DNA from 4 places in the Janthinobacterium salmonicoloratum genome. Region 1 is predicted to be linked to each of the others. Evidence: predicted binding sites of a transcription regulator. Region 1 holds the regulator's gene; each other region holds the start of a gene.
The links. Region 1 encodes FNR, which switches genes on or off when oxygen is low (the NO sensors DNR and NnrR bind a similar motif). Its sites were predicted from a motif close to TTGATNNNNATCAA; they were not measured.
Positions count from the first base shown of each region.

Region 2: the regulator FNR is predicted to act here: its motif matches at 4,918-4,931, upstream of ACQ4WY_RS04990 (OmpW/AlkL family protein).
Region 3: the regulator FNR is predicted to act here: its motif matches at 4,608-4,621, upstream of ACQ4WY_RS11420 (KamA family radical SAM protein).
Region 4: the regulator FNR is predicted to act here: its motif matches at 4,715-4,728, upstream of ACQ4WY_RS07535 (universal stress protein).

Region 1 is NZ_JBNYXV010000002.1:720,138-728,070, reverse strand. Features, by position in the region: gene ccoP (cytochrome-c oxidase, cbb3-type subunit III) at 1-623, shown strand, start outside; gene ccoG (cytochrome c oxidase accessory protein CcoG) at 628-2,010, shown strand; gene ACQ4WY_RS16440 (FixH family protein) at 2,065-2,589, shown strand; gene fnr (fumarate/nitrate reduction transcriptional regulator Fnr) at 2,593-3,351, opposite strand; gene ACQ4WY_RS16430 (response regulator) at 3,591-6,665, shown strand; gene ACQ4WY_RS16425 (TOBE domain-containing protein) at 6,667-7,434, opposite strand; gene ACQ4WY_RS16420 (sulfate/molybdate ABC transporter ATP-binding protein) at 7,475-7,933, opposite strand, start outside.
Region 2 is NZ_JBNYXV010000001.1:1,089,877-1,097,809, forward strand. Features, by position in the region: gene ACQ4WY_RS04965 (biliverdin-producing heme oxygenase) at 1-358, shown strand, start outside; gene ACQ4WY_RS04970 (TonB family protein) at 370-1,509, shown strand; gene ACQ4WY_RS04975 (methionine ABC transporter ATP-binding protein) at 1,705-2,514, shown strand; gene ACQ4WY_RS04980 (methionine ABC transporter permease) at 2,507-3,181, shown strand; gene ACQ4WY_RS04985 (MetQ/NlpA family ABC transporter substrate-binding protein) at 3,207-4,034, shown strand; gene ACQ4WY_RS04990 (OmpW/AlkL family protein) at 4,235-4,852, opposite strand; gene ACQ4WY_RS04995 (LysR family transcriptional regulator) at 5,002-5,898, opposite strand; gene fur (ferric iron uptake transcriptional regulator) at 6,135-6,572, shown strand; gene ACQ4WY_RS05005 (MerR family transcriptional regulator) at 6,642-7,007, shown strand; gene ACQ4WY_RS05010 (NAD(P)H-dependent oxidoreductase) at 7,059-7,682, shown strand; gene ACQ4WY_RS05015 (SpoIIE family protein phosphatase) at 7,863-7,933, shown strand, end outside.
Region 3 is NZ_JBNYXV010000001.1:2,467,894-2,475,826, reverse strand. Features, by position in the region: gene ACQ4WY_RS11445 (hypothetical protein) at 1-418, opposite strand, end outside; gene ACQ4WY_RS11440 (HDOD domain-containing protein) at 525-1,391, opposite strand; gene ACQ4WY_RS11435 (DNA-3-methyladenine glycosylase) at 1,682-2,260, shown strand; gene ACQ4WY_RS11430 (methyl-accepting chemotaxis protein) at 2,257-3,954, opposite strand; gene ACQ4WY_RS11425 (cache domain-containing protein) at 4,021-4,479, opposite strand; gene ACQ4WY_RS11420 (KamA family radical SAM protein) at 4,761-6,125, shown strand; gene ACQ4WY_RS11415 (MFS transporter) at 6,128-7,474, shown strand; gene ACQ4WY_RS11410 (fumarylacetoacetate hydrolase family protein) at 7,419-7,933, shown strand, end outside.
Region 4 is NZ_JBNYXV010000001.1:1,621,104-1,629,036, reverse strand. Features, by position in the region: gene ACQ4WY_RS07565 (glutathione peroxidase) at 1-79, shown strand, start outside; gene ACQ4WY_RS07560 (DUF2325 domain-containing protein) at 100-1,326, opposite strand; gene ACQ4WY_RS07555 (hypothetical protein) at 1,365-1,691, opposite strand; gene hemP (hemin uptake protein HemP) at 1,777-1,974, opposite strand; gene ACQ4WY_RS07545 (Crp/Fnr family transcriptional regulator) at 2,225-3,031, opposite strand; gene ACQ4WY_RS07540 (response regulator) at 3,369-4,013, opposite strand; gene ACQ4WY_RS07535 (universal stress protein) at 4,166-4,633, opposite strand; gene ACQ4WY_RS07530 (protein phosphatase CheZ) at 5,103-5,951, shown strand; gene ACQ4WY_RS07525 (chemotaxis protein CheA) at 5,951-7,840, shown strand.

The DNA.
Region 1 (7,933 bases):
AGTACGAGGAAGAGCTGAAGAAGGCGGAAGCCGACTACGGTCCCCTGTTCAACAAGTACCTGAGCCAGGACTTGAAGACGGTGGCCGCCGATCCGCAGGCGCAAGCCATCGGCCAGCGTTTGTTCCTGACCTACTGCGCGCAATGCCACGGTTCGGATGCGCGCGGCAACAAGGGCTTCCCCAACCTGACCGACAAGGACTGGCTGTATGGCGGTGAACCCGACATCATCAAGACCACCATCATGCACGGCCGCAATGGGCAGATGCCACCGATGGGCGCCGCCCTGGGCTCCGAAAAGGATGTCGAGAACGTGGCCCATTATGTGCTGAGCCTGTCCGGTTCGACCTCGGACCCTGTCAAATCCGTGCTGGGCAAGGCCAAGTTTGGCGCCTGCATGGCCTGTCACGGCGCCGATGCGAAGGGCAACCAGATGCTGGGTTCACCGAACCTGACGGACAAGATCTGGCTGTACGGCGGCAGCGCCGATACCATCATGGAAACCGTACGCAAGGGACGCAGCAACACCATGCCGGCCTTCAGCGATTTCCTCGGCGAATCCAAGGTACACGTGCTGTCGGCGTATGTCTGGAGCCTGTCGAATCCCCAGACGCCCGTGAAATGATGTAATGGAACCTCAAGTCATCAAGATGTATGCGGCTCGCGAGCAAATCTACCCTCGCGAGGCCAAAGGACGCTACGCTACCTGGCGATGGGTATGCGTATGGCTTACCCAGCTGGCGTTCTACGGCTTGCCGTGGTTGACCTGGAATGGCAGGCAAGCCCTGCTGTTCGATTTGACCACGCGCAAGTTCTACATTTTCGGCGTCGTGCTGTGGCCCCAGGATTTCATCTATCTGGCGGCCCTGCTGATCATCTGTGCGTATTTGTTGTTCCTCGTCACGGCCATTGCCGGGCGGGTGTGGTGCGGGTTCTCTTGCCCGCAAACGGTATACACGGAAATTTTCCTGTGGGTCGAACGCCGCATCGAGGGCACGCGCAGTGCGCGCATGGCCCTCGACAAGCAGGGCCCCTCCGTGCGCAAGGCGTTCAAGAAGACGGCCAAGCACCTGGTATGGGGCGCCATCGCCCTGTGGACGGGCTTTACCTTTGTCGGCTACTTCACGCCGATCAAGGAACTGGCGCACGCGGTGACCACCCTCAATTTCGGTCCCTGGGAATGGTTCTGGGTCTTGTTCTACAGCTTGGCAACCTACGGCAACGCGGGCTGGCTGCGCGAGCAGGTGTGCAAATACATGTGCCCCTACGCGCGCTTCCAGAGCGCCATGTTCGACCAGGACACCCTGATCATCACCTACGATACCAAGCGCGGCGAACCACGTGGCGCACTGAGCAAGAAGGCCGGCAACAACGACAAGCTGGGCGATTGCATCGACTGTACCCTGTGCGTGCAGGTGTGTCCGACCGGTATCGATATCCGCAACGGCCTGCAGTATGAATGCATCGGCTGCGCCGCTTGCGTCGATGCCTGCAACAGCGTGATGGACAAGGTCGACCGGCCGCGTGGCCTGGTACGCTACAGTACCGACCATGCGATGGAAAACAACTTCAATTCGAAGCAGATCCGCCAGCGCGCCATGCGCCCGCGCGTATTGATCTACACTTCCATCCTGGCCCTGATCATCATCGCCGTGTGTACTTCGCTGGCGCTGCGCACGCCCTTGAAAATGGACGTGATCCGCGACCGCGGTTCGATGGGACGCGAAGTGGAGGACGGCATGATCGAAAACGTCTACCGCTTGCAGATCATGAATACGTCGGAGCAAACCCAGCATTTTAAAATCAGCGCTTCCGGCTTGCCGGGCCTGACCTTGCTGACGCGTGAAGAAGTGACCTTGCAGCCGACGGAAACGCTGGGCTGGCCGATCCGCCTGCGCGTACCGCACGGCGTCGGCGAGAAGGGTTCGAACAAGATTGCGATCGAATTGCACTCGCTGGACGACCCATCGCTGCATGTGCGTGAAAGCGCGGTATTCATCGTACCGCGCTAATGTAGGAAGGCCGGTCCCCGCATGGGGACTGGCTGATTAAACAGGAGAAATATCATGTCCGACAGTCTGAAACTGCAAGCACCCGTTGCACCGTGGTACAAGCATCGCTGGCCATGGCTGCTGATGATCGGCCCCGGCCTGTCCGTGGTCGTCGGCAGCTTCATGGGCTATATCGCGTTTACGCAGCCCGATGCGCTGGTGGTGGGCGATTATTACAAGCAGGGCAAAGCGATCAACCAGGATTTGAAGCGCGACACGATCGCCAGCGACCTGGCGATGGATACGAGCCTGTCGTACGACGTGGCACAGGCGAGCCTCAGTGGTTCCGTGCACAGCTTCGGCAAGGCCTATCAGGCGCCGCTGCAGCTGCACCTGGCGCATGCGACCCTGCCGGAAAAGGATATCAAGCTGCTGGTGCAGCCCGATGCGGCCGGCAATTTTTCCGTAGCGCTGCCGATGCTCGAACGCAGCCGCTGGCAAGTGCTGGTGGAAAACGACAAACGCGAGTGGCGCCTGTCAGGCATCTGGACCTGGCCACTGCAGCGCAGCATCGCGCTGCATGCTGACGCAGAGCTGTAAAGCTTATTTGCAGACGTCAGTACCGGCCGTAATGGCCTTCAATTTGGCCGGCTGCAGGATTTCAATCTCGCGGTTCGACACGCGCAGCCAGCCTTCCTTCTTGAATTTGGACAGCAGACGGCTGACGCTCTCGATGGTCAGGCCCAGATAGTTGCCGATTTCCTCGCGCGACATGCGCAGCTGGAAATTGCTGCCCGAATAGCCGCGTGCCTCGTAGCGCGAGGCCAGGTTGACGATGAAGGCGGCAAAGCGCTGCGTCGCCTGCATATTGCCCAGCAAGAGCATGACGCTTTGCTCGCGCGTGATTTCCTGGCTCATCATGCGGTGAAAATGGCGCAGCAGGGTCGGCATATTGCCCAGCAATTGTTCCAGGCTGGAAAACGGAATTTCACATACTTCGCTGTCTTCCAGCGCCACCGCATTACAGTGGTGGCGGTCTGCGCTGATGGCGTCCATGCCCAGCAATTCACCGGCCATCTGGAAACCCGTCACCTGCTCTTCGCCGCCAGGATTGATCTGGTACGTCTTGAAGTGCCCCAGGCGAATCGCATACAGGTTCTGGAACGAGTCGCCGATGCGAAACAGCGAGGCGCCGCGCGCGACCTTGCGGCGGCGGCCGATGATCTGGTCCAGCCTGTCCATGTCGCCCACATCGAGGCCCATCGGCAGGCACAATTGATGCATGCTGCAGGTCGAGCATCGCGCTCGCAACGCTTCCACGTTCACTGTGGGCAAGGTTGGAGTGAGTAGCGCTTCAGTCATGTCATTACCTTTTATAAAATGCAATAACAAGTTTACTGCATACAGGGTTGCCGTGTGCCAATTTCACCGTAATTTCGGCGAATAAACGACGTCCAGCCTTTAATTATATGGCAACATCGTCAAAAGCCCATACGGGGCGGGCAATTTATGCGGTGGCGCTTGCCAAGCTGAGGCATTGATAGGAAAATTCCCGTCAGCATTATCTGCCGCCTGTGCCGCCCGGTACTGAAAAGGAAATCATGAAGCCTCTCGGCATTAAAGCAAAAGTCGCGCTGGCCACCAGCCTGACCTCGATCGCCATGATCGCGCTGGTCACCATGATCCAGTTGCAGCACATGCGCGACGACTTCACCCGAGTGCTGTTGAGCCAGCAGTCATCCCTGATCAGCCGCACCGCTGCCGAGCTCGACGACAAGCTGGGCATGCTGCTGCAGATCGTCACCCTGACGGCCAGGCAGCAGCCGCCGGAACTGATCGCCCAGCCCACCCAATTGCGCGCATACTATGCGCGCCGCTCGATGCTGGTGCTGTTCGATGACGTGCTGGTGCTCGATGCGCATGGCGCCATCGTGGCCGACATGCCGGAAGTGGCGGGGCGCGCCGGCATCAACGTCGCCGAGCGCGAGTATTTCCAGACCGTCTTGCGCACGCGCCAGCCCATGATCACCGAACCGATGCTGGGCAAGTCGAGCGGCATGCCCATCGTGCAGATGGTCGCGCCCGTGCTGGCCGCCGATGGCCAGGTGGCCGGGGTCGTGATCGGCGTGCTGCGCCTGTACAAGGACAACTTGCTGGGCCGCCTGCGCTCGGAAAAGATCGGCAAGAGCGGCTATTACTTCATTCTCACGCGCGGCGCCGTGCCGCGCTATGTGCTGCACCCCGATACCAGCCGTTTGCTGCAGCCGCGCAAGCCGAACGCCAACCTGACGACCACCCAGTTGCTGAAGGAAGATGGCGAAGGCAGCATGGTCAGCACCAACAGCCGCGGCATCACGGCCGTCAACAGCTTCAAGCGCCTGAAATCGGTGAACTGGCTGCTGGCCGCCTCGCTGCCCATCGACGATGCCTTCGAACCCTTCGATGGCGTGCTGTCCCGGCTGGTGCTGTGGAGCATCCTCGCTTCGCTGCTGGCCGCGGCCGTACTGGGCTGGGTCACCGTGCGCCTGCTGTCGCCGCTGGTGCGCTTGCGCGATACCCTGCTGGCCCTGCGTACCAGCGGCAGCCGTTTCACCCCCGTGCCGGTGCGGCAGCGCGACGAGATCGGCGAACTGACGGAAGCGTTCAACGGCCTGATGAGCGAACGCGACCGTCTGCAGCAGGAACTCGAAGTACGCGCGGCGGAGCTGGAACAGGAGCGCGACCGGGCCGAGGCGGCCAACCGCGCGAAGAGCGATTTCGTGGCCAACATGAGCCATGAAATCCGCACGCCCCTCAATGCCGTGCTGGGCATGGTGTATTTGCTGGGCAATACCAGGCTCGACACGGAACAACGCAAGTATCTGACCATGGTCAGAGTGGCAGGCCAGTCGCTGCTGGGCATCCTCAACGACGTGCTCGACTATTCAAAGATCGAGGCGCGCCGCATGGAATTGTCGCCCGTCGAATTCGACCTCGACGAAGTCATGAATACCCTGGCCACGACGATGACGATGAATGCGGGCGAAAAGGAGCTGGAACTGGCCATCGCCGTCGAGCCCGACGTGCCGCGGCGCCTCGTGGGTGACGCCCAGCGCCTGCAGCAAATTCTCGTCAATCTGGCCGGCAACGCCATCAAGTTCACCGAGAGCGGCGAAGTGGTGGTGGCCGTCAGCCTGGCCGAGAGCGAAAACGGACGCGCCTGGCTGCGCTTCGAAGTGCGCGACACGGGCATCGGCATGACGGAACTGCAGCAACAGCAGCTGTTTTCCGCGTTTTCGCAGGGCGACCAGAGCATCACGCGGCGCTTTGGCGGCACGGGCCTGGGCCTGGCCATCAGCAAGCAGCTGATCCACATGATGGGCGGCGACATCGCCGTCGCCAGCAGCGAAGGCAAGGGCAGCCGCTTCTGGTTCAGCGTGCCCTTCGACATGCTGGCGCAGCCGGCCGAAACGCGGCGCATGCCGGCCTTGGGCCAGCTGCGCCTGCTGGTGGCCGACGATAACCGCACCACGCGCGAATTGATCGTCAAGCTGATCGAAGCGTGGGGCTGGCTGGCCGACGAAGTGGACTCCGGCTTTGCCGCCATCGAACTGTACCGCGAACGCCTGGCACAGCAGCAACCGTACGACGTGGTGCTGGCCGACTGGCACATGCCCGTCATGGACGGCCTGGCGACGGCCAAGGCCATCCGCCAGGCTGCCAGCGGCCAGCGCCAGCCCATCGTGGTGATGGTCAACGCCTTCGCCCGCAACCACCTGGAGGAAATCTCCAGCGCGGCCGAGGCGGACGTCGTGCTGATGAAGCCGATCACGGGCTCCAGCCTGTTCGATGCCCTGCACCAGGCGCTGATCGCCAAGAACGACGGCGGCGAGCAGCGCATGCTGCACCAGCCGCTGGGCACGGAACTGGCCGGCGTGCATTTCCTGCTGGTGGAAGACAATCATTTGAACCAGGCCGTGGCGCGCGGCATTCTCGAACACATGGGCGCCACCCTGGACGTGGTGGGCGACGGCTTGCAAGCCGTGGAACGTCTGCGCACGGAAGCGCTGCGCTACGATATCGTGCTGATGGACATGCAGATGCCCGTCATGGACGGCTTCAGCGCCACTCACATCATCCGCACGGAATTGCGCTTGACCCTGCCCGTGATCGCCATGACGGCCGGCGTGCTGGCGTCCGAGCGCGAGCGCTGCATGACGGCCGGCATCAGCGATTTCATCGCCAAGCCCGTGGTGGTGGAAGAGATGATGGAAGTCATCCTGCGCCACCTGCCCAAGCGCCCGCAAGTGCAGACGGCCGAGCCGCCGCCCGTCGCCGACGAGGAAGTGTTTTCCATGGCGCCGCTGATGCGCGTGATGGGACGCGATGCGAAGGGGCGCGGAGTGCTGCGGCGCATGGTGGAAGACGCGCTGAACAAGGACATGACGCCCGTGCGCGACGCCGAAACAGCGTTGCAGGCAGGCCGCCACAGCGATGTGGCGCGCATCCTGCACGGCGTGCGCGGCTCCGTGGGCACCCTGGGCACGAAACGCCTGATCCGCGCCGCGTTTGCCACCGAGGAAGCCATCGACGCGGGCCGCCTGGACGAGGTGCCGGCGCTGCTGGCGCAGACGGCGCAGGAACTGGAGCAGGCGCTGGCGGCCGCGGCGGATTGGTTGTCGCGGTTGAAGGATTAATTTAGGCGGGCACGCCCAGGATCACGCTAGACGCCTTGAATATTGCCGTTACCTTGCTGCCGAGCTCGATGCCCAGGTCCGTGCTGCTCTGGTTCGTGATGATGGCGGCGATCGTGCCGCCGCGTGGCAAATCCAGCACCACTTCCGTGTTGACGGCGCCCGTCTGCACCCGCGTCACAAGCCCGGCCAGCTGGTTGCGCGCGGAAAAGCGCGCGCCTGCGCTGTCGGCCACGAGGATGATGGACGAGGCCTTGATCAGTGCGAACGCTTCAGCGCCCGGCACCAGGCCCAGGCTTGCGCTGCTGCCCTGCGTGACGATGGCGACGATGTGCTGGCCACCGGGCAATTCCAGCGTGACTTCGTCGTTGACGGCGCCCTGTTTCAGTTCGGCCACCTTGCCCAGGAATTGATTGCGTGCCGTGGTTTTCATGGCCATTCTCCGTATGAGTAAAAGATCGTCGGCGATGCCTTCCGCCTGGCTGCCCAGCTGGCGCAGATAGCGCGCATGCTCACGCTCGATGATACGGAAATTGTCGACCAGCTGGCGCCCCCGTTGCGTCAGCCGCGTGCCGCCGCCGCCCTTGCCGCCCGTCAGACGCTCGACCAGCGGTTCGCCGGCCAGGTTGTTCATGGCGTCGATGGCGTCCCAGGCCGCCTTGTAGCTCATCTTCACAAGCTTTGCCGCCTGCGTGATGGAGCCACACTCGGCGATGGCGCCCAGCAATTCCACCCGGCCGGCGCCGCCCAGATGCTCGCCGCCCACCGTCATCCATACCGAACCTTGCAGGCCGATTTCCGCCGCCGCTGATTTATCCAATGCGTTCACCCAATGCCATGTGTTCTTCCCTGTTATCGATCTGTCCGTCGCGCAAGTACAGCACATGCTCGCCCAGGATGCGCGCATCTTCCGGATCGTGTGTGATCAGGATCATGGGCACGTCCAGGCGCTGCTGCCACTGGCTCAGTTCCAAACGCATTTTGACACGCAGGGCCGGATCGAGGGCGGCAAACGGCTCGTCGAGCAGCAACGCGGCCGGCTCGGCCACGAGCGCCCTCGCCAGCGCCACCCTTTGGCGCTGGCCACCGGACAACTCGTCGGGAAACTGGTGCGCCAGTTCCTGCAAGTGAAACGCGTCTAGCCAATGCTCGACCTTCTGCAATTTTTCGCGCGCGCGCGGATTGAACCAGCCGCGGCTCAAGCCAAAGCCCACGTTCTGGCGCACCGTCAGGTGCGGGAACAGGGCGTAATCCTGGAACAGATAGGCCAC
Region 2 (7,933 bases), on a different contig from region 1:
CTATGCCAGCATCGCGGCCGACCTGCGCGACCTCGACACGCCCCTGCCGGCCGATGCGGCCACGGCGCCGTTCGACGCGCAGCTGGACCTGGCCACGGCACTGGGATGGCTGTATGTGAGCGAAGGCTCGAAGCTGGGCGCGGCCATCCTCTACAAACTGGCCGGCAAGATCGGCCTGGACGAACACCACGGCGCGCGCCACCTGGCCGGCCATCCGGACGGGCGCGCGCGCCACTGGCGCGAGTTTACCTCCGTGCTCGACACGGCCGTCCTCGATGACGCAGGCGAAGCGCGCGTGATCGACGGTGCGCGCGCCGCCTTCCTGCGCATGCACGGCCACGTGGAGGCCTGCGCCTGATGGAGGAACCAGTGACCCGGGCAAGCGCGGAAGCGCACACGGCACGGCTGCGCCGCTGGGCCTGGACGGCGGCCGGCATGCTGATGGTGGCGCTGGGCGTGATCGGCGCCCTGCTGCCCGTCATGCCGACGACGATCTTCCTGATCCTGGCGCTGGCCTGTTTCAGCCGCGCCTCGCCGCGCCTGGAGCACTGGCTGCTGCACCATCCGCGCTTCGGCGCGCCGCTGCGCCAGTGGCGCGAACACCGGGCCGTATCGCGGCGCGGCAAAGCCCTCGCCTGCCTGGGCATGGCCATCGGCTTTGTCGCCATGTGCCTCGGCCATCCGCCCTGGTGGGTCATCGCCCTGGTGGGTGTGATGGAAATCGCCGTCATCATCTACCTGCTGCGCCGCCCGGAAGGGCCAGCGCCAGCAATCATGCAAGAAAAGGCGCCGCCGACGGACTGGCGCCGTCCGCTGACCATCGCCACCGTCTTCGCCATGCATGGCGCGCTACTGGGCTGGGCGCTGTACCACCGCGCGCCGGCATCGCCTGTGCTGGCCATCGTGCCCGACGCGGCGCAACCGGCCATGCTGCTATACCTGCCGGCAGCGGCTCCGCCACGGCCTTTGGAGCAGAATCTTGCTGAACAGGTCAGCGCAGCTGCCGCGCCTTCGCGCAGCATTGCAAAAAAGGCAGCACCAGCCATCCGGCAATTCGTGCAGCAGCAGCCCGACGCGGCGCCCCTGCCGCAGCAGGCGGAGACCATGGCTGCCGTCGCCGAGGTGCGGCACGCCCCCATTTCGCCGGCACCTGTGGCCGCGCCGTCCATGGCGGCGGCACCACTCTCGCCTGCCTTGCCGCCCGCGCCGCAAGAGCAGCGCAGCGGCGCATCGAGCTGGGAAGGCAAGGTTTTGGCGCGCATGGAACGCTTCCGCCGCTACCCGACGGCATCGCGTGCGCGCCACGAACAGGGCGTGGTGTACCTGCGCTGCCGCATCGACCGCGATGGCCAGGTACTGGCGGCCAGCATCGAGCGCAGTTCCGGTTCCGCGGCGCTGGACCAGGCCGCGCTCGATACCTTGCAACGGGCAGCACCTCTGCCGCGCATCCCCCTGGAACGGCCAGATCCGCTCGAATTATCGATTCCCGTCGAATTTTCTATCGGCTGACAGGTGAAAAACCGGTTTTGCTCTTGCAAAACATCCGTATAGACATTATTTGCATATTCAAAGCAAGATTCTGTCGTAGGAGTAATAACACGATCGGAGGTATACTACGCAACCGACGTTTCAGGCCGGCCCGATCCATTCCCGATCTGGCCCCTTTACCCGCCTGTCACGGTCCAATAAAAAAGGAAACACTGCATGACCACACCACACCGTACGCCGGTGATTCGCATCGACGGCGCAAACAAGACCTTCGCGCTGCCCAAAGGCGAACAATTCCACGCGGTCAAATCGGTCACGCTGGAAGTCTATCCCGGTGATATTTTCGGCCTGATCGGCAAGAGCGGCGCCGGCAAATCGACCTTGCTGCGCCTGATCAACCTGCTCGAGCGTCCCGACAGCGGCACCATTACCGTGGCCGGGCGCGAATTGACACGCCTCGGCAAGAGCGAACTGCGCGACGCGCGCCAGAATATCGGCATGATTTTCCAGCAATTCAATCTGCTGCAAAACGCCAGCGTCTTCGACAACGTCGCCTTCCCCTTGAAAATCCATGGCACGACCAAGGGCGAGCAAATCGCCGCCCGCGTCGAGGAATGCCTGGCGCTGGTGGGCCTGTCCGACAAGCTGCACAGCTATCCGGCGCAATTATCCGGCGGGCAGAAACAGCGCGTGGCGATTGCCCGCGCTCTGGCCAGCCACCCCGATGTGCTGCTGTGCGACGAGCCGACATCCGCTCTGGACGCGGAAACCACGCGCGCCCTGCTCGACACCCTGCGCGACATCAATGCGCGCCTGGGCGTGACCATCGTCATCGTCAGCCATGAGCTGTCGGTACTGGGCGCCATCTGCAACCGCGTGGCTGTCGTGGAAAACGGCGCCATCGCCGAACAATTCGATTTGAGCGACACGGCTACCCCGCGCAAGACGGCGCTGGGACGCGAGCTGGCCTATTACGGCACCGAGGCGTTTGAAGCCACCGCATGGAAGGATGCAACACATGTTTGAAGAATCGATCAATAACGTCATCAAGCTGCTGCCGGAAATCTGGGTGGCGCTGGGCCAGACCATGACCATGCTGGGCATCGGCTTGACGGCCGCCATCCTGATCGGCGGCCCGCTGGGCATCTTGCTGTTCCTCGTCTCGGAAGGCCAGTCGCTGGAAAACCGTCCGCTGTCGACGATCCTCGGCTGGCTGGTCAACACCGTGCGCAGCTTCCCCTTCATTATCTTGCTGGTCGCCCTGACACCGTTTACGCGCATCATCGCTGGCACCTCGATCGGCCCGCTGGCGGCCAGCGTGCCGCTGTCGTTTGCCGCCATTCCCTACCTGGCGCGCCTGGTAGAACAGAACCTGCGCGAAGTGCCGCGCGGCGTGATCGAGGCGGCGCACGCCATGGGCGCGTCGGAAATGCAGATCATCTTCCGCGTGCTGCTGGTGGAAGCGCGCTCCGGCCTGGTGCTGGCCCTGACCGTGCTGTCGATCAGCTTCCTGTCGTATTCGGCCGTGGCCGGTGTGGTGGGCGGCGGCGGCATTGGCGACCTGGCCATCCGCTACGGCTACTACCGCTTCGAGACGGACATCATGGTCGCCACCGTGGCCATCCTGATCGTGCTCGTGCAAACCATCCAGTTCGCCGGCACGCGCATCGCCAAGCGCCTCGACAAACGTTAATTCATATTCAGAAACAAGGACCTACATGAACCACCTTCGCCGCACCCTGCTCCTGGCCGCCACCAGCCTGGCCTTCGCCACCGCCGCCCACGCCAAGGACCCGAAAGAACTCGTCATCGGCACCAGCTCCGGCCCATACTCGGACCAGCTGAAGCTGGGCATCAAGCCCATCCTGGAAAAACAGGGCTACAAGGTCAAGATCGTCGAATTCAACGACTATGTGCAGCCAAACTATGCGCTGGCCGAAGGCTCGCTGGACGCCAACGTATTCCAGCACATCGTCTACCTGACCAAGTTCGCCACCGATAACAAGCTGCCACTGAGCTCCCTGATCACCGTGCCAACCATGCCGATCGGCCTGTACGGCGGCAAGCAGAAGTCGCTGGCGGAAGTCAAAAATGGCGCCACCATTACCATGCCGAACGATCCGACCAACCAGGCGCGCGCGCTGGTGATGCTGGCCAAGATGGGTTGGATCAAGCTGAAACCGAACGTCGACCCGCTGCGCGCATCCGAACGCGACGTGCTGGAAAACCCGAAGAAGCTGAAACTGGTGCCGCTGGAAGCGGCGCAACTGCCACGTTCGCTGGCGGACGCCGACTACGCCTTCGTCAATGGTAACTTCGCCCTGGCCGCCGGCATGAAGCTGACGTCGGCCCTGAGCGTGGAAAAGATCTCGGACAGCTACATCAACCTGGTGGCCATCCGCACGGCCGACAAGGCCAAGCCATGGGTCAAGGACCTGGAAGCGGCCTACCGCTCGCGCGCCTTCCTCGATGCGACGAACAAATACCTGGCCGGCTACGAAAAGACGGACTACCAGCTGGCGCTGGAAAAGACGCTGAAAAAATAAACGGCGCATGCCATGCAAAAAGGACGGCCAAGGCCGTCCTTTTTTTTCGCCAGCTCACGCAAGCATCCTCAACACTTACAACGCCTAACAAAACCGTAGCGAGCGGAAGGAAGTTGTGGTTGAGAAGCGCAACTGTACGAAGGTACAGTGAGCATCGCAGACCGCAAATTCCGACGCGCAGTAGGTTTTGATAGGTGTTCCTAGAAGCGGTAACCGACGCCTACGCCGATCAGGATAGGATCGACCTTGACTTCGCTGGCCTTGGCGCCACCGATGAACACATCGCTGCGGATCTGCACTTTCTTGATGTCGAAGTTCAAGGACCAGTTTTTATCCAGCTTGTAGTCGACACCGGCTTGCAGCGAGTAGCCCCAGCTGTCATGTTCCAGGCGACCGGCGCCGTTCAGCAATTTCACGTCGGAGATATTCGTGTAGTTCACGCCTGCACCCACGTATGGGCTGAACTGTTTTTCAGGCATGAAGTGGTATTGCAGCGACAGCGTCGGCGGCAGGTGCTTGAAGGTACCGATATTGTTGCCATCGAGCTTGACGTCATGCTTTTGCGGGTAGGTCAGGATCAGCTCGGCAGCGATATTCGGGGTAAAGAAGTACGAAATATCGATTTCAGGAATCGTCTTGCTGCTGACCGTCAAACGGTCGGATGCGCCGACGCCACCAACAGGAGCAGATTTATCGGCCGGATCGAGGTGCACGGCGCGGGCACGGACCAGCCATGGGCTTTCCTGTGCCATTGCGTTGCTGGCGAATGCGCCGATGGCGGCCAGGACGATTGCTGCTGCAGTTGCGGACTTTTTCATTCTAGTTCCCTCTTTTTGTCGTTAAGTAACGCTGCGAAGTCTATGAGTGCAGTGCAGCAAAAACTTTGATCCACATCAAATAGTGCTAGATGGCATCACTAGAGGGATTTTTTTCTTTGCCCAGGTCAAGAAAATGCGGCATTGCAAAATTAAGCCGGTTCGGCAAACAGGCTGGCGACCCAATCGGCAAACACGCGCACGCGCGGCGACAGTTGCCGGTGGTGGGGATACAGCACGGACACGGGCAAGGGGTCGGGACGCCAGTCCGCCAGCACTTCCACCAGTTCGCCAGCCACCAGTGCCTGCTCGAGGTGATAACGGGGCGCCTGGATCAAGCCCATTCCGGAACGGCAGCAGGCGTGATACGCGTCCGCATTGTTGACGGACACGGTGCCCGGCAAGGCCACGCTATGCCGCTGTCCAGCCACTTTGAAATCGAAGGGCCAGACCTTGCCCGTCTGGGCGGAAAAGAAATTGACGGCGCGGTGGCTCGCCAAGTCCGCCAGCGTGTGCGGCGTGCCGTGCGCGGCCAGGTAGGCGGGGCTGGCGCAGGTCACCTGTTCCAGCAGCGCCAGCCGACGCGCCACCATCGACGAGTCGCCCAGTTCGCCCACGCGCAGCACGCAATCGACGCCTTCGCGCACCAGGTCGACGAGGCGGTCGCCCATGCCGATTTCCAGTTCGATCAGCGGATAGCGGGCGCAGAACTGGTCCAGCACGGGCATGACGAAATGCATGGCCAGGGTCGCGTGCAGGTCGATGCGCAGCTTGCCGGCCGGCTGCTGCGCCGCCGAGGAAAATACGGCTTCCGTTTCTTCCAGGTCCGCCAGCAGGCGCACGCAGCGCTGGTAATACGCCTCGCCATCGGGCGTGGGCGTGACTTGCCGCGTGGTCCGCTGCAGCAGGCGCACGCGCAGCCGCGCTTCGAGCTGCTTGATGGCATGCGTGACGGTCGCCTTCGGATAGCCAAGGTCATGCGCCGCCTGCGTGAAACTGCGCAGTTCGACGATGCGGGTAAAAATGCGCATCGCATCAAATCGGTCCATGCCCCCTCCATTGTTATTCCCTGCTGCACAGTGTAGCGATCCGAGCGCCATTTTTCCATCTTCGACCACTGCTGCCCAAGTTGCCCGCCACGCAATCGCCACTTGCGCCGATGTCACTGGATCGCCACCTGCGCGCGCAGAATAATATCTCCAGTACGCACATGAGAATAGTAATGATTATCATTTGCGATATAATGTATTACCTCGCTAGACGACTACGAAAAGGAATGGGAGACATGGATATATTGAGGGAACTGCGTGAATCGGGCTTGAAAGTAACCATCCCCCGCTTGCGGATTCTGCAGCTGTTTCAAGAAGGCACGATCAAGCACCTGAGTGCGGACGATGTCTACAAACTCTTGCTGGCCGAAAAGATCGACGTGGGCCTGGCCACCATTTACCGCGTGCTGATGCAGTTTGCCGAAGCGGGCATCCTGTTTCGCCGCCACTTCGAATCGGGCCACGCCGTCTTTGAACTGAACGAAGGCCAGCACCACGACCACCTGGTCTGCACGGGTTGCGGCAAGGTCGATGAATTCGTCGATGAAGGCATCGAACTGCGCCAGAACGAGATCGCCGCCGAGCGTGGCTTCGTGCTGCACGAGCACGCGCTGTCGCTGTACGGCACCTGCGCCGAGTGCACGGCGAAGAAAATCCCGCCGCGCCGGGCCTGACGGGGCTTGGGCCGCCTGGGCGCCGGTGCCTTGGGGTAAGATTCGTTCAAGCTTGAGAAAGGATCACCCATGTACATCGGAGAAATCGCCCGCCTGGCGGGCACCTCGCCCAAGGCCTTGCGCCACTATGAAGCGCTGGGCTTGCTGGGCGACGTGCGCCGTTCCGGCGCCTACCGCATCTACACGCAGCAAGACCTGGCGCAAGTCAAACTCATACGCCAGGCGCAGGCCCTGGGCTTCCGCCTGGCCGAACTGCTGCCCGTCCTGGCCGGCGACGAGACGGACTGGGCCGCCCTGTCGCAGCACATCGCTGCCAAGCGCGCACAGGTACAGGGCGATATCGCCCGCCTGCGCCAGCTCGACGCGCAATTGGCCGACATCGACACGGAAATCGGCGACTGCCTGGCGCGCCAGCACCTGCAAGCGGCCGCCTGAAGCTATCACCTCACGCCGCGCTTGACTCTGCCATTAGGGGCAGGCTTTAGCATGCAAGCTGTTCTTTACTGGAAAGCCTGCATCATGCCCAACACGGTACCAAAACGCATCCTGATCATCCTCGGCCACCCCTCCAACGACAGTTTCTGCGCCGCCCTGGCCGAGGCCTATGCCGCCACGGCCCGCAGCGCGGGCCACAGCGTGCGCGAGCTGCGCCTGGGCCAGCTGGACTTCGACCAGAACCTGCATGAAGGCTACCGCCAGGTACAGCCGCTGGAAGCGGACTTGCAGGCGGCACAGGAAGCCATCAGCTGGGCCGAGCACCTGGTGTTCGCCTACCCGATCTGGTGGGGCGGCGCGCCGGCCTTGCTGAAGGGTTTCATCGACCGCATCTTCCTGCCTGGCTTTGCCTTCAAGTATCGCCCGGGCAAGGCTTTTCCGGCGCAGCTGCTGAAGGGCCGCACGGCCCAGCTGCTGGTGACGATGGACACGCCGCCCTGGTATTTCCGCTGGGTCTACCACATGCCCGGCATACACCAATTGCGCAAGACGACCCTGGAATTTTGCGGCGTCAAGCCCGTCAAGGTGGCCAGCTTTGGTCCCCTGATCGATTCCACCGACGCGCAGCGGGCGCGCTGGCTGGCACAGACGCAGGCGCTGGCCCGCCGCCTGTAAGCCCGGCACCAGCTTGCCATGCAGCCATCTTGCATACGGTTTTGACAAGCTGGTAATCAAGCCGTCATATTCAAAGGCTACCATAATGATATTGCCTGTTTGTCAGCCGCCTTGCCGTCGCGACAACAAGGGTCCGATCGTCATGTAAAGGTAGCCGCTGTGGAGTTCAACGCTTCTCGATTGCATCTTCCCCGTTATCGCACGTCCGTGGCGTTTGATCTGTGCATTCCCACGGAATCCGTGCAGGCCGA
Region 3 (7,933 bases), on a different contig from region 1:
CTTCGAAAGCGTCCTGGTCCTGGAAGCTGTCCGCTTCCCTCAGGCCGCCCGTGCTTTGCACTAGCAGGGGCACGACAAAGGCGTTGATTTCCATCGCCGGGGCATTCTCGCGGCGGATCACGGAAATGGATGCCGCTTCTTCGATGTGGCTGCGCAAATACTGGTAGGCGCCCACGTCTTCGTATTTGGCGCGCTCGATGGCGTCGTACAGGATTTCATCCTTCTTTTGATTCAAGGCCTTGCGGATCAGGCGGCCGAACTCGACGGCTTGCTCGGCCAGCACCGTGCCCTGCGATTCGCTGTCTTCCTGCTCCGCCAGGTTCAGGGCCATCGTGCACAGCATGCGCGTGACGGCTTCATCCTTGTCTTCGGGCGTGTTGGCGGATTTACGGGGAACAGGGCGCTTATTTTTGGGCATGGCGATCAACAGGTTAAGAAAGATGGGTCAGGCAAACGGAAACAGGCGCCAAGGCTTTGCCAGGCGCCGGGACAGATCATACAGGCGGACGTGGCCGCCTGATACCTCAATGGTCGGTATCGAACATCTCGTGCAATTCATCGAGCAGGTCGGCGGCTTCTTCCTGCGACAGGCCGAGATGCTGGCAAGCAAGTTCGCCGCCCTTGTCCCACTCCAGCGAGGTACTGTTGCCATGGTAGCGCTGAATGCCCTTTTCGGCCAGCAGCGACAGGGCGACGAGCGAGCGGATGGCGTCATCCGTGGACGGGTCGGCCAGCACCGTGTAGTCGTGGTGGTGCAAAATCGCCCAGGATACGTCGGAAGACAGGCCCCAGTTGCGCGCCAGCAAGCAGCCGATGGCCGCGTGGTTGGTCTGGTGGCGCGCGTCTTCCAGTGTCGTAAAACAATTGTGCGCATCGTTGGCCGCTGCCGCGTAGGTGTTGACGTAGTCGGGAAAGCGGTTCATCAGCAAGGGCACGCCGATATCGCAGAACAGGCCGAAGGTATGGGCGATGTCGGGCGGGGCGATGCGCAGCTTGCGCGAGGTAAATACCAGGGCGCGCGCGCGCTTGGCAGACACATCCCAGAAGTTGGTCAGTTCCACACCTTCCGCTTCCAGCGCCTGGCGTGCCAGCAAGCCCGTCATCATGGCGCTGCACTGGTTGATGCCGAGAAAGTTAATGCCTTGCTCGACGGACTTGGCCTTGCGCGCGGCGCCATAGAACGGCGAGTTAGCCAATTTCAGCAGGGCGCCCGACATGCCGACGTCGTCGGCGATGATGCGTGCGATGCGTCGCGGCGACGGGTCGTCTTCGGCCAGTTCGCGCTGCAGGTCGACCAGCAGGCTGGGACGCGGCGGGATACGGATGGAACGCATCAAGGCGTCAACCGGATCTTCCTGCACTACCTGCTTTTGCGCTGCCGCTCTCATCATCACGCTTTCATCATCATTTTTGTGTCCGGTGCTTATTCTGTCGTGCACTGCCGCTGCCCGCTTCATGAGCGTCTGGCGCAGTGCCCGACGATTATCGCTGTTTATGCATGGCAATAGTTCATCTCTGCAATATATTCTCGCAAAAATTCCCGTTTTGCCCTGGCCCAGCCGCCATTTTCGTCATTTTACGATGATGATCATCTTGGATTTTATGGTGAAAAGATTAAGTTTCATTTGTTTTCAAGGCGCGGCAAGGCGTGCGGCGGGATGCGCGGCAGTACAATTGCCGGATGAAAAAAATCCTCGCGGGTATCGATTTTGCGGACGATTCCAGCAGCGTGGCGCGCCAGCTGATCGGCGTGACCGTGCTGCTTGATGGCGTCGGCGGGCGCATTGTGGAAACGGAAGCGTATGACCGGCTCGATCCGGCCTCGCACACGTATGGGGGCATGACGCCGCGCAATGCGGCCATGTTCGGCCCGCCCGCGCACGCCTATGTCTACCGCTCGTACGGCATTCACTGGTGCCTGAACTTTGTGTGCCGCGAAGCGGGGCATGGCGCGGGCGTGCTGATCCGCGCCATCGAGCCGCTGGCAGGACTCGATGCCATGCGCGAACGGCGCGGCGTCGAAGATGTGCGGCTGCTGTGCTCGGGGCCGGGCAAGGTGTGCCAGGCGCTCGGTGTCTCGCATATGCATAACCGGCTGGCGCTCGATGCGCCGCCGTTCCTGCTGCTGGAGCGCGAGGACGAGGTGACGGTGCAGGCGGGGCCGCGCATCGGCATTTCAAAGGCGATGGACACGCCATGGCGCTTCGTGCTGGCCGATTCGCGCTACCTGAGCAAGCGGATGCGTACGCCTGTTATCTAGCTGCGCCGGTGCTGTGGCGCATCCATGGCGCCACGCTGGCCCGACTTTCCGCGTAGCGGGCTGTGCAGCGCGCGCCGTTCCGTTTTGACGGCGCCGGCTGGAAGCTGGAATGCCTCGTTCTCGGTGTGCCCGGCCAGCTTCGCGGGCTGCTCGTCCAAGGTGAACACGGCCACGGCCGCCGACAATTTGACGGCCTGGTCCTGCAAACTGGCTGCCGCCGCTGCCGCCTGCTCCACCAGGGCTGCATTTTGCTGGGTGACGTCATCCATTTGCGTGACGGCCTGATTCACTTCCGTGATGCCCGACGCCTGCTCGGCGCTGGCCTGTTTCACGCGCTGGATGATCTCATTGACTTGCTGCACCGATGCAACGATGGCGCCCATGCTGTCGCCCGCCTGCTGCACGGCCACGCTGCCGCCATCGATGGTGGTGACCGAGGTGGCGATCAGGGTCTTGATTTCCCTGGCCGCCTGCGCCGAGCGCTGCGCCAGGGTGCGCACTTCGGACGCCACCACGGCAAAGCCGCGGCCTTGCTCGCCCGCGCGCGCGGCTTCCACCGCCGCATTCAGCGCGAGGATATTGGTCTGGAAGGAAATGCCGTCAATCACGCCGATAATATCCACGATCTGGCGCGAATTGGCGCGTATGGTCGCCATCGTCGTCACCGCCTGTTGCATCGATACTCCCCCTTGCACTGCCAAGGTGGAGGCTTGCCCCGCCAGCTCGCAGGCCAGCTGGGCGTTGTCGGCGTTGTCATTGACGGCTCGCGTCAGCGCTTCCATGGCGCTCGACGTTTCCTCCAGCGAACTGGCTTGCATTTCCGTGCGTGCCGATAAATCCAGATTGCCGGTGGCAATTTCGTGCGAGGCCGCGTCGATCGATTGCACGGCCCCCATGATGGTGCGCAAGGTCTGGTTCAGGTGAGCGATGGTCTGGTCCAGCACGCGCGACGTGGCGGCGATCTCGTCATTGCCCGGTTTGGGCGCGCCAGCCATCAGCTTGCCCGCCGCCAAGTCTTGCACGGCGTCGGCAATGCCGCGAATTTCCGCCAGCATGGCGCGGCGTACCAGCATGGTCACCACGATGGAGACGAGGATCGATAGCAGCACCGTCAGCAGCAAGCTCCAGCCCAGGCTGCGAAACTCGGCGCTGGCTGTCGCATGGGCCTGGCTGCTGAGCGTCGTTTCCAGGGCCGATAGTTGCGCCAGCTGCGTATTGAACTGGACGAACTGGGTTTCCGCCTTGAGCATGGAATTGGTGGCGATCGACTGGTCCATCTGCGCCATTTCCATGGTTTCCAGCACGGCCTTGCGATAGCCGGCCAGTGCCGTGATGGCCGCATCGACCAGGGTGCGCTCGGCGCCCGTGGCCGTGGAACGCAGCGTGGCCAGCTGGGTGCCGATGGCCGCATGGCGCGCCTTGATCTGTTGCTCCAATGCATCGAGGCGGGCCTTGGCGAAGCTGCCATTTGTCCACGACAGCAACTGGTACATATTGCCGTGCACATGCCTGGCCTCGCCAAGTACGTCGGCCGCCGCCTTCAAATGCGTGATGCGCACCCGCACCATGTTTTCCAGCGAGGCATTTTGCCGCACCATGCCATACCAGGCGCCGCTCGAGCTGAGTATCAGCAGCAGCAAGACCAGGGCGGGTGCCAGCAATAATTTTGGTCCGATGCGTAGTGAATTGAGCATGCTTGACTCCTGGCTATGGCTGTTCCAACCGCCGGCAGCGCGTGGCGTGCGCGCGCCGCCCCGGCTTTATTTTTTGTAGATCCCCGCTTCCAGCACCACATCGTTGACGCGCAGGATGTACGTGGTCTTCGGCTCGATCTTGCCGCTGGTGGGATTCTTGTACTGGTAATCGACCCAGCCCTTGCCCTGTTTTTGCGCCAGCTCGATGATTTCACGGCGATATTTCTTGCCATTCGCATCGGGCACATCCGTCAAATCCTTGCCCACGATGGAAGGATTGATGGGGTGGGCCAGCACGATGCCCGTCTTGATGTCGCGCATGTCCACATACAGCGAACCCTGCACGAAGTCCGGGTCTTTCGCCGTGATTTTCTTCATCATTTCTTCCTTGCCATGTGCCTTCATGAAGGCGGCGCCCCGTTCGGCCATGGCGATGGCGTCTTTTTCCGTTGCTTCAACCGCGGCATTGACGCTGCCGCCGGCAAATGCCAGGCACAGCAGGCTGCCCGTGAATAAGCGTTTCATGAAAGCTCCTTGTGATATCGAGGGATATGTTGCCAAGTCGTAATTTACGTCGCCGACGCTTCCATCAAATTGCGATGGAACAAACTAAGGTGTTGCTTGTAGGCAGTATGCAACGTATCGAGCGCTTGTTGATATGTAGCAATTTGGTTCCGAATAGCAAGAACTATGATGACTTTCACAGCATGTCGAATGATGTGGCATGGGGGAGGAAGAGGCTGGAATTGGCTGATATAAGGCTGATTTCATGAAGGTTATCGCTATTTACTGGCAGGGAGACTATCGTGTCCGCACTCATTACCGAGCCGTTTTCACCCAAGTTCAAGCCGTATGCGCGGCACACCATTCAACAGGCGCGGCAGTGGGCATGGCTGCCGGAAGAGCAGCGCGAAGCCGTGCAAGTGGTGTCGCACGTCTTGCCATTTCGCACCAATGCCTATGTGCTCGATCAGTTGATCGACTGGCGCAACATCCCTGACGACCCCATCTATCGCCTTGTCTTCCCCCACCGCGACATGCTATCGCCCGAGCAGTATGCGCACTTGCGCGACCTGGTGCTGGTGCAACGGGACAAGGCTGCCATCGACGCCTATGTGCATGGCTTGCGCCTGGGCATGAATCCCCACCCGGCCGGCCAGATGACGCACAACGTGCCCCGGGTCAACGATGCGCCAGTGCGGGGCCTGCAGCATAAATATGCGCAGACGGTGCTGTTTTTCCCCAGCGCCGGCCAGACGTGCCACGCGTATTGCACCTTCTGCTTCCGCTGGCCCCAGTTCGTCGGCATGGACGACATGAAGTTTGATGCGCGCGAGTCGCATGAGCTGGCCGCCTACCTGAAACTGCATCCGGAAGTGACGGACGTGCTGATCACCGGCGGCGACCCGATGATCATGAATACGCGGCAACTGGCCGCCTACCTTGAGCCGCTGCTGGTGCCGGGCCTGGAACACATCCAGAACATCCGCATCGGTACCAAGGCGGTGGCGTATTGGCCGCAGCGCTTCGTTTCCGACCGCGATGCGGATGACCTGATGCGCCTGTTCGAGCGCATCGTCAAGGCGGGCAAGAACCTGGCCGTGATGGGCCATTACAGCCATGCCGTCGAGTTGCGCCAGGACATCGCCCAACAAGCCGTGAAACGCATCGTCTCCACGGGCGCCACCTTGCGCATGCAGGGGCCGCTGATCCGCCACATCAATGAAGACCCGGCAAGCTGGGCGGAACTATGGCAGACGGGTACGCGCCTGGGGGCGATTCCGTATTACATGTTTGTCGAACGCGATACGGGGCCGCGCGGCTATTTCGAGTTGCCCTTGGCGAAGGCGTACGAGATTTTCCAGGCCGCCTACCAGATGGTGTCGGGCCTGTCGCGCACGGTGCGCGGGCCCTCCATGAGTACTTTCCCTGGCAAGGTCGTCATCGATGGCATCGTTACCATCAATGGCGAAAAACTGTTTGCCCTGCAATTTTTGCAGGCGCGCAACCCGGACTGGGTGCGCCGGCCGTTTTATGCGAAATTCGATGCGGAAGCGACGTGGATGGACGATTTGAAGCCGGCCTTTGGCCACGACAAGTTTTTCTTTGAAACGGATGAGCCTATGCCGCAGCTGCCGCACAAAATCATCCGCCTGGCACGGGCCGCCTGAGCATGCACGGCGCCGGCGCCTCTTCCCGTTCCGGCGTGGCCGTGTTTTGTCTGGTGTTCCTGCCGTTCGCGCTCGGGCATTACCTGTCGTGCCTGCTACGCGGCGTCAATGCCGTACTGACGGCTGAACTGCTGGGCACCATCGCCCTGACCCCAGCCCAGCTGGGCCTGCTGACCAGCGCCTTTTTTCTCGCCTTTGCGCTGGTGCAATTGCCGATCGGCATGGCGCTCGACCGCTACGGTCCCCGCACGGTGCAACTGTGGCTGCTGGCACTGGCGGCCGTGGGCGTGTGGCTGTTCAGCCGGGGCCACAGTTTTGCCGAACTGATGTGGGCGCGCGCCTTGATGGGGGCAGGCCTGGGTGGCTGCTTCATGGCCGCAGTGAAAGCGATCTCGTGCGCCATTGCGCCATCTCGCCTGCCTTCCGTGCATGGCTACCTGATCGCCGTGGGCGGCCTGGGCGCGGCCACGGCCACCATGCCCGTCAAGTTGGCCCTGCATTACACGGACTGGCGCGGCGTCTTCTTGGGCCTGGCGCTGGCGGCGCTGGCCATCGGCTTGCTGATCCGCCTGCTGTCGCCAGCCATGCCCGTGCCTGCCGCCGCGCACGCGGTGAGCAAGGTCAGCGTGTGGAGCGTGTACCGCGATCCCGGTTTTCGCCGCACCATCGCGCTGATCCTGCTGCCGCACACGGTGTTCTTTGGCGTGCAGGGCTTGTGGGTGGGGCGCTGGCTGGCCGACGTGGGCGGCTTGTCCGATGACAGCGTGGCGTATCTGTTGTACCTGGGCATGGCGGCCGTCATCTTCGGCGCAATCGGCATGGGCATGTTAACGGAATGGGCTGGCCGGCGCGGCATTGAACCCATGCAAGTGGCGGCCGCCGGCATCGTCCTGTTTGTCGCCGTGCAAGTGGCGATGGCATGCAATGTGGTGCCTAGCCTGCCTTTGCTGTCCGTACTGTTTACCTTGCTGGGCACGGTGACTGGCCTCGAGTATGCGATCGTCGCGCAAAGCATGCCGGCCAGCTTGACGGGTAGGGCGGCCACCTGCTTGAATTTGCTCATTTTCACGGGCGCCTTCCTGGTGCAGGCGGGCTTTGGCTTGATCCTCGGCTGCTGGCCCTTGAACAGCCAGCAGCAGTATCCGCCGCAGGCGTACCAGGCGGCGTTTGGCGTGCTGGCGGCCTTGCAACTGCCGGGACTTGCGATGTTTTTCATCCACCGCTACAGGCGTGCCGGGCCATCCGGTAAAATGGCGGCCTGCACAGCGGCAATGATCAACTCCAAGGAAGACTATGAAACTCGTTCGTTATGGACGTCCAGGCAAGGAAAAACCGGGCCTGATCGATGAAGAAGGCAAACTGCGTGACCTGTCCGGCGTGATTGCCGATATTGACGGCGCACAACTGTCCGACAAGGCCCTGCGCAAGCTGGCCAAGCTCGACGAAAAGACCTTGCCCTTGGTGCGCGGCAATCCACGCTTCGGCGTGCCGCTGGCGAAAGTCGGCAAGTTCATCGGCATCGGCCTCAATTACGCGGATCACGCGGCCGAGTCCGGCATGCCGATTCCGGCCGAACCCATCGTCTTCATGAAGGCAATTACTTGCCTGAATGGCCCGGACGACAATGTCGTGTTGCCCAAAGGTTCCAAGAAGACAGACTGGGAAGTGGAGCTGGGCGTGATCATCGGCACGCGCGCGCAATACGTGAGCGAAGAGGATGCCCTGAAATACGTGGCCGGCTATTGCGTCGTCAACGACATTTCCGAGCGCTCGTTCCAGCTGGAGCGGGGCGGCCAGTGGGATAAAGG
Region 4 (7,933 bases), on a different contig from region 1:
GGTGGGACGTTTTGCGCCTGATACCACGGTTGACGATGCGATCTTGCGCGAGGCCATCGTGCGCGAGTTGGCGGCGTAAGTACGCCGACCTGTGCCGTATTACTCTGCCGTGTTCAGCACGGCAGGTTCCATCTCCCCGCTCACTTCCTGCAAGCCGCGCGCCAGGCTGGAGATGCTCGGGTTGTCGATGAAGACGCAGCGTTTGCCCGTGCGCTTGCAATAATCCTTGACGCGCCAGTAGGCGCTGTGGCTGATGCAGCCCGTCTGGCAAATCACCAGGTCGGCCGCCGCCAGGCTCGAGTCGAGCAGGTTGGCATTGTCTTCCAGGCCGCCGTCGTGGTGGGCGAACTGCGCGCCGACCCGCTCGATCAGGGCGCGGTAGGTGGCGACATTGCCGCTGCGTCCGCCCACGCACAGGACGCTTTGATCGACGAGGCGGATCGGCATTTTCAGCTTGCCGCCGGTCGGCACTTCCAGCTTCGGTGCCGGTGGCGGCACGGCCGCGGTCGGACGTGGCTGGGCTTGCTTCAATTCCGCGATTTGCTGGCGCAATTCCTTTTCGCGCTCATCCATTTGCGCCAGGCGCTCGACCAGGCGCGTGCGCGATTCCAGCGCCGGGATGGCTGCCTGCAGCTGCGCCAGCTCCGCGCGCAAGCCGTCGATGACGCTATCCTTGCCGATGGCCTCGGCCCGCGTGCGCAGCAGCACGGCTTCCTGGCGTTCCAGCTCGCCCGTTTTTTCCATCAGTGCGGCCTGGCTGCGCTGTTGCAGCTTGGCCAGTTCGTGTGCCAGGCGCGCATTTTCTTCCTGCAAGGCCGTGAACTTGCCCATGTCGGCGCGCACGCAGGCGCCGGCCTGGTGCTGGATCATGTGCAAGTCGCGGCACATCTGCTCTTCCAGTTCGGCGTCGCAGCGCGGGTGCGTCAGGCCGGCCCAGAAAGCGCCCGACACGTCGCCGTTGGCGACGGCCGTGCGCCACAGTTGCGCTACCTGTTCCGTGGTCTTGGCGCCGCGAAAGCGCAGGATCACGGGGGCGTAGCGGCGTTCGAGTTCCTTTTGCAGCGCTTCGGACAGGCGGTTGCGCGCGCCGCATTCCGTCACGGCGCCCACGTGCACTTCATAGTCGTCGGCCAGCACGCGCCCGCCCGTCATCTTGCCTACCAGCTTGCGCAGGTATCCCAATGGCAAACCCACGCCGACCAGCGGGCAATGGCAGGTATGCGACAGTTCCCACAGCCGGCGGCGGCGCGAAGCGAGCGCGGCCGTTTCGGCCCCGTCGCTGGAACAATTGCTGATGACGGGCAGGGACTGGTCTTTGTCACACATGGCGATATCCTGTTGGGCGGTGGGGTGTTGAAGAGAAATTATTGCGGCAGGGGCGAGGCAGGGCGCTTGGCGCTCAACATGCGTGCCAGGCGCTCAAACAAGGTGGTCCTGGGCGGTGCGGGCCGGTGCAGCGCCACCAGGGCGGCCCATTGCTGCGACAGTTGCTGGCAGGTCGCTTGCAGCACGGGGCCCAGACCGGGCGAACTGGACAGCACTTGCAGATGGCGTTCGATGACGCCCGCCAGTTTCTCGCAGGGACTGCCCGCATGGTAGTGCGACATCAGGTGCAGCACGGCCGACAGCAGCAGTTCAGGCTGTTGGCCTTGCGGGGACGGAAACATCGGGGAAGGTCGGTCGTTCGCCATCAAACACTCCTGTGCGGTGGTTTGGCTGGCTGCGCGCACGGAGCGCGACTGGCTGGCGAGTGTGGTGACTGGCTGCCGTGCTGCTTCAGGCAGTCAGGATCAGCTTGTTCAATTGGGTGACGCGCAGGCGATAGATCTTGCCGCTGTGCTCAATCTCCACTTCGCGGCCCTGCTGCAGCAGCGCTTCGCTGGTGATGCGGCGTGCCGGCTGGGTCATGCTGACGGGAGGACGGACGTGGGCGCTGGCGGCATCCTGGATCAAGGCTGGTTTTGAGCTTTGCATGTTGGGCTTTCTTTGTCTCAGTTGAGAATGATTCGTATTTGCATTATTGTTGAATGTGGCCCGAAAAGCAAGGCTTATTTGTGCGGAATCTGCGCTTTTTTACGCTGGGATGGCAGCGGGGAAGATCGTGCTGCGCAAAGTCGACCGCTGGCGCGGCGCGCAAGGGAGCGGTAGCAAAAAAGACCCGGCAAGGCGGTGCGCGCCTTGGCCGGGTCAAGCCTGTGCCAAGCTTGAAGAAATCGGGATAGCGCTAGATGGTGGCCAGCAATTGCGCCGAGGCGGTGGTGGCCGCAGTGGTATCGGCCTTGAGTTTGGCGGCGGCCAGCTGCTTGGCGCGCGAGCGCGACGGCGGCAGGCGGCGCAGGGTTTTCAGGGCGTCCGGATCCTTGATGCCGATGGTGCGCTGGTCGACCGTGATCAGGCCGATTTCATTGAAGGCGGACAAGGTGCGGCTCACCGTTTCCAGGGTCAGGCCCAGGTAGCTGCCGATTTCATGGCGCGTCATGCGCAGGTTGAACAGCTTGCTCGAGTAGCCCATCTGCGCGAAGCGGTCGGCCAGCGAGACGAGGAAACGCGCCACGCGGGCTTCGGCGCTGAGGGCGCCCAGCATGCCGATCATGGCTTGCTCGCGCACCAGTTCGCGGCTCATCACGCCATACATGACGTTTTCCAGTTCCAGGTGGACTCTGCCCAGCGCCGTGAGTTTCTTGAACGGCAACAGGATCAGATCGCAGTCGGACAGGGCCACCGCTTCCGAGGAATAGTGGCGCGAGTGGATGCCGTCGACGCCCAGCATGTCGCCCTTCATGGGAAAGCTGAGCACCTGTTCATTGCCGAATTCATCGATGAGCACGGTTTTCAGGAAGCCCGAATTGACGATGTACAAGGTGTCGAACGGCTGGCCGATGGTGTGCACGCGCTGGCCCGTCTTGAATTGCACGTGCTGGAACAGCAGCTCGTCGGCGGCGATGGTGCAGGCGCTGGAGATATGCAACAGGTCGCACACCTCCTTCAGGTTCGACCAGAGCCGACCTTGGCGCTGACGCCCCGCTTCCATCGGAGAGGAGGGGGCCAGCGATGGAGAGGCGGCGCGGGTTTCAGGCGTTTGCGTGGACAGCATGTTCATCTCCTGGTGACAGGTAGTTCAGAGTTGACTGACGGGGTGCGCAGGACGGCGGGCAGGGAAGGGGCGGCGCGCGTCCAGGCAGGTAATGCTCAATTCGCTGACGACTTGCTGTGTGATGAAATAACTTCCCAGCAACTTGATGACTGGTTTCAGTATGCCAACAACCGTATGCAATTAATATCAGCAGTGGCTGAATATGGCAGTAGGAGCTGTGGTAGGTGAAGTAGGATTGTTCCTACTGCTGACGCGCGGGCGCGCGTCGCCGGACTCAGGTCTTGAACGGGGATAGCAGGCGGTGCGCCACCGCATACTGGACCATTTCCGACAGCGAACTCATGCCCATCTTTTGCATGATGCGCGTCTTGTGCGTACTCACGGTTTTCACGCTCAGGTGCAGATTGTTGGCAATTTCCGTGATCGACTTGCCTGCCACCAGCAGGGAAAAGACTTCGAATTCGCGGTCCGACAGCTGTTTGTGCAGCAAGCTTTCATTTGGCATCATGATGTTGAGCACGAGTTGCTCTGCCACCTCTGCGCTGATGTAGGGACGTCCCGACGCCACCTTGTGGATGGCGCCCACGAGCTGGGTGCCCGCGCTTTCCTTGGTCAGATAGCCTTGCGCGCCGGCGCGGATGGCGCGCACCGCATATTGCTCTTCCTCGTGCATGGTGAGGATCAGGATGGACAGCTTGGGCGCCTCGCTGCGAATTTGCCGGATCAGGTCGACGCCGCTGCGGCCCGGCATTGACAGGTCGAGCAGCAGCAGGTCGAAGCCGCCCTGGCGCACGTGGTTGAGTACTTCAAAGCCATCGATGGCTTCACCCACGATGTCGATATCCGGCGCGCCGTCAAGGATGCGCTTCAATCCTTCGCGCATGATGGTGTGGTCGTCGGCAATCACAATACGTATCATAGGCGGCAATCTGGAGGCGTGTAATCTGCGGTGTCCGTCACCGGACAATCAATGTTAAAAAACGAGAAACGTTGTCATTTTAACTGAAGCTGCCGCATTGTGCCTTTTTCTTGATGTGCCGGCAATGGCCGCCCTCGTGGCCATGTGACCCCTTATTTCGAAGGAGGTTCCTTGATCAGCCTATGCACGAGGACGGGCAATTTGGAGTGCGACAGCACCTTGTTGGTCACGCTGCCCAGCAGTAACTGACCCCAGCCGCTGCGGCCATGCGAGCCCATGAAAATCAGGTCGCATTGCTGCAATTGCGCCACTTCCACGATTTTCAGGGCAGGACTGTCGGAAAACGCTGTCAGGCCCGTCGCTTGCAGGCCCCGCTTGGCAGCCGCGTCGAGGATGGGCTGCCAGTGGTCGGCGCCTGCCTTGCGCATGGCGATGCGGTATTCCTCTTCGCTGGGATAGCTTGGTGGAATGATTTCGATGTACACCGGGTACTGGTACTCGGGCGCCACGTACACGGCAAGGATGTCGGCGTGCATCTGTTCGGCAAAGGCAACGCCAGCACAGGCCGTCAAGTTGGAGACGGTGGAGCCGTCCGTGGCGATCAGAATTTTCTTATACATGGCAGGTCCTTTGGCAGTGACTCAGCGCGCGCAACGCCTCTTATTGTAGACGTGGCGGCAGCATAGTATTCATGTAAAGACTTGATAATTATCAATACTATTGCACCTTCAGTATAGACAACATTGGCAGAAAGATCGTGTTTTACTTGCAACGATGTCTGTGCGGCGCTATTGCACAGGTGCCCGCGAGCAGGATTTCTCTTGCGCGCCGCGTGGTCTTGCACGCACGCCAATGGTAGTATTTCAAAATACAACAGCAGGAACACTTATTTCCTGGTGGAAAAGCTCTTGTGGACCAGCTTTGCACCAGGAAGCGCGTTTTGAGATTTACCAACAGGGCGGCGCCCTGCTACACTCGCACCATCGCAGCGGTATTGCCTCAAATCATCTTAATCGAGAAATTGTGGGTATCAGTCTGTAAAACGCACAGTTCAGGCGGAATTTTGACAAATTATGGAGAAGCAGGGATATGACCAACGCCGCTGATGATTTCGATGCATTATTCGATGAAGTATCCGCGCAAAGCGCGGCCGCAGCCACGCCGGCGCCTGCCGCCGCGCCCGCTCCCGCCGTGATTGCGGACGACGATTTTGACGCGCTGTTTGACTCCGTGTCGGCCAGCGCCGCCGTGCCGGCAGCTGCCGCGCCAGCCGCACCGGAAGCGGTGCCCGTCGCCAGCGCCGACGCGCCTGGTGAAGCAGCCGACCCTGTCGATCAGTCCGACAAGCCGATGTTCGAGCGCCTGGGCGGCATCGTGCGGCTGCTGCACGATTCGCTGCGGGAACTGGGCTACGACAAGGCCTTGACGGAAGCGTCGTCGCAGATCGTCGACGCCCAGGATCGCCTGGAATATGTCGCCACCCTGACGGAACAGGCCGCCAACAAGGTCTTGAACACGCTCGACGAAGGCATGCCGGCACAAGATGTGCTGTCGAAGAAAGCCAAGGACATGGACGGCCGCTGGACGGCCCTGTTCGATGGCAAGCTGAGCCTGGAGGAATTCAAGGCCCTGGCCGGTGATACGCGCCAGTTCGCGCAAGCCGTTGCCGAAGCGACGGAAGCGGAAAAAGCGCGCTTGCTGGAAATCATGATGGCGCAGGACTTCCAGGACATCACGGGCCAGCTGATCAAAAAAGTGGTCAATATCACCAAGACGGTGGAGCACGAGCTTGCCCAGCTGCTGCGCGACAACGCGCCGGCCGAAGTGCGCGAAAAACTGGCGCAAAAGCCGGTGCCGCTGATGCAGGGCCCGTCCGTGCCGTCGGTGGCGCTGGACCAGGATAATGTAGACGACCTTCTTGCGGATTTGGGATTCTAATGGACGATATGCTCAAGGATTTCGTCGTTGAGGCGATGGATCTTGCGGTTAATGTTGAAGAGCACTTATTGCGCCTCGAGCGTGATCCTGACAACAAGGAAACACTGAATGCCGTGTTTCGTTCTTTCCACACCATCAAGGGTGGCGCTGGCTTCATGGGCTTGCCCGCACTGGTGGCGGCCTGCCATCTGACGGAAAATCTGTTCGACGCCTTGCGTACGGGCGCCGCGCCCGTGACGCCGATCGCCATCGAGGCGGCGTTGCAAGCGTCCGGTTTCGTGGCTGACCAGCTGACGGAGCTGGCGAATGGCGCCGCGCCGGAAAGCTTGCCGGCCATGCCGGAAGAGCTGGAACACATCCTGACGAACGCTATCGAAGGCAAGGGCATGGACGCACACGCGCCGGCCGCAGCCGTGGTGGCGGAAGTGGCCGCGCCCGTTGCCCAGGTCGCTGAAGTTGCCGTGGCCGCGCCCGCCGCTGCCGCTGCCGTTTCCACCGCCAGCGCCGATGGCCTGGACTGGGAAAGCATGTATAACGTCGTCGTGCCCGAGGCTAGCCGGGTCGCTGCCGCGCCGGTGTCCGCCGTCGCCGCTGCCCCTGCCGTCGTGGCCGCCACGCCTGCCGCTGCCGCCAAGCCGGCCGGCAAGGCCTGGGATGGCGCGGAACGCCGCGAAGAGCGTCCGGAAGTGCGCCATGCCGCGCCCGTCAAGGAAGACAGCATCCGCGTCGACGCCGTCAAGCTCGACGCGCTGCTGGAAGTGGCCGGCGAGTCCGTGCAGGCCGCCAACCAGGCTGCCGTGCTGCTCGAGCGCTTGCTGCAATTCAAATTTGAAGGCCAGGCCGCCACCTTGATGGCGACTCTGGCGGAAACCCTGGAACGCGCCTCGCGCTACTCGACGGAACTGCAGCGGGCCACCCTGGCCACGCGCATGCAGCCCGTCGGCCGCCTGTTCCAGAAATTCCCGCGCCTGGTGCGCGAACTGGCCAAGGATTTGGGCAAGGATGTCGAGCTGACCATCGAAGGCGCTGAGACGGAAGTCGACCGCGTCGTGGTCGACAGCCTGTACGATCCGCTCGTGCACATGCTGCGCAACTCGCTCGACCATGGCGTCGAATCGCCGGAAGCGCGCCTGGCTGCAGGCAAGCCCGCCAAATCGTATATTTCGCTGAAGGCATGGCAGGAAGCCAACAGCGTCATGATCGTGCTGCAGGATGATGGCAAGGGCATGGACCCGGTTTTCCTGCGCAGCAAGGCCCAGCAAAAGGGCTTGATCAGCGAAAACGCGCAATTGAGCAACGACGAATGCTTCCAGCTGGTGTTCCTGCCGGGCTTCTCGACCAAGGAAGTTGCGTCCAGCGTCTCCGGGCGCGGCGTGGGCATGGACGTGGTGAAAACGGCTGTGGAGAAGAACCGCGGCGCCATCCACATCGAATCGACGCTGGGCAAGGGCACCAAGTTTGCCATCCGCCTGCCGATCGAGCTGTCGATTGTGCCGACCATGCTGGTGTCGACGTCGGGCGCCGCGCTGGCCCTGCCGATGGCGGTGGTGCAGCGCGTCGTCGAATTGCCGGAAACCTTCATGGAAGTGGGCGGTGCGCCCGTGCTGAAAGACCAGGGTCGTCCATTGCCTGTGCGCTCGCTGGCCGGCGCCCTGGGCTACGAATCGTGCAGCGAGCGCGTCGGTATTGTGGTCGCTGCGCCACAGCCGTACATTCTTGCCGTGGAAGCCGTCGATGGCACGGCCGACCTGGTGATCAAGCCGATGACGGCCATCACCGTGGAAGGCATTACCGGTACAGCCCGCTCGGCTGAAGGCGAGCTGGTGCTAGTCGTGGGCCTATCTTTCCTGATGGATGGTTGCAGGGGAAGTGTGCGCATGGCTGCCTAGAAACACAGGCCAGTTCACATCAAGCCCGCTGCAGACCTCTGCAGCGGGCTTTTTTTTCGGCTTTTTTCGATTTTTATTCGCCCCGCCGGCATT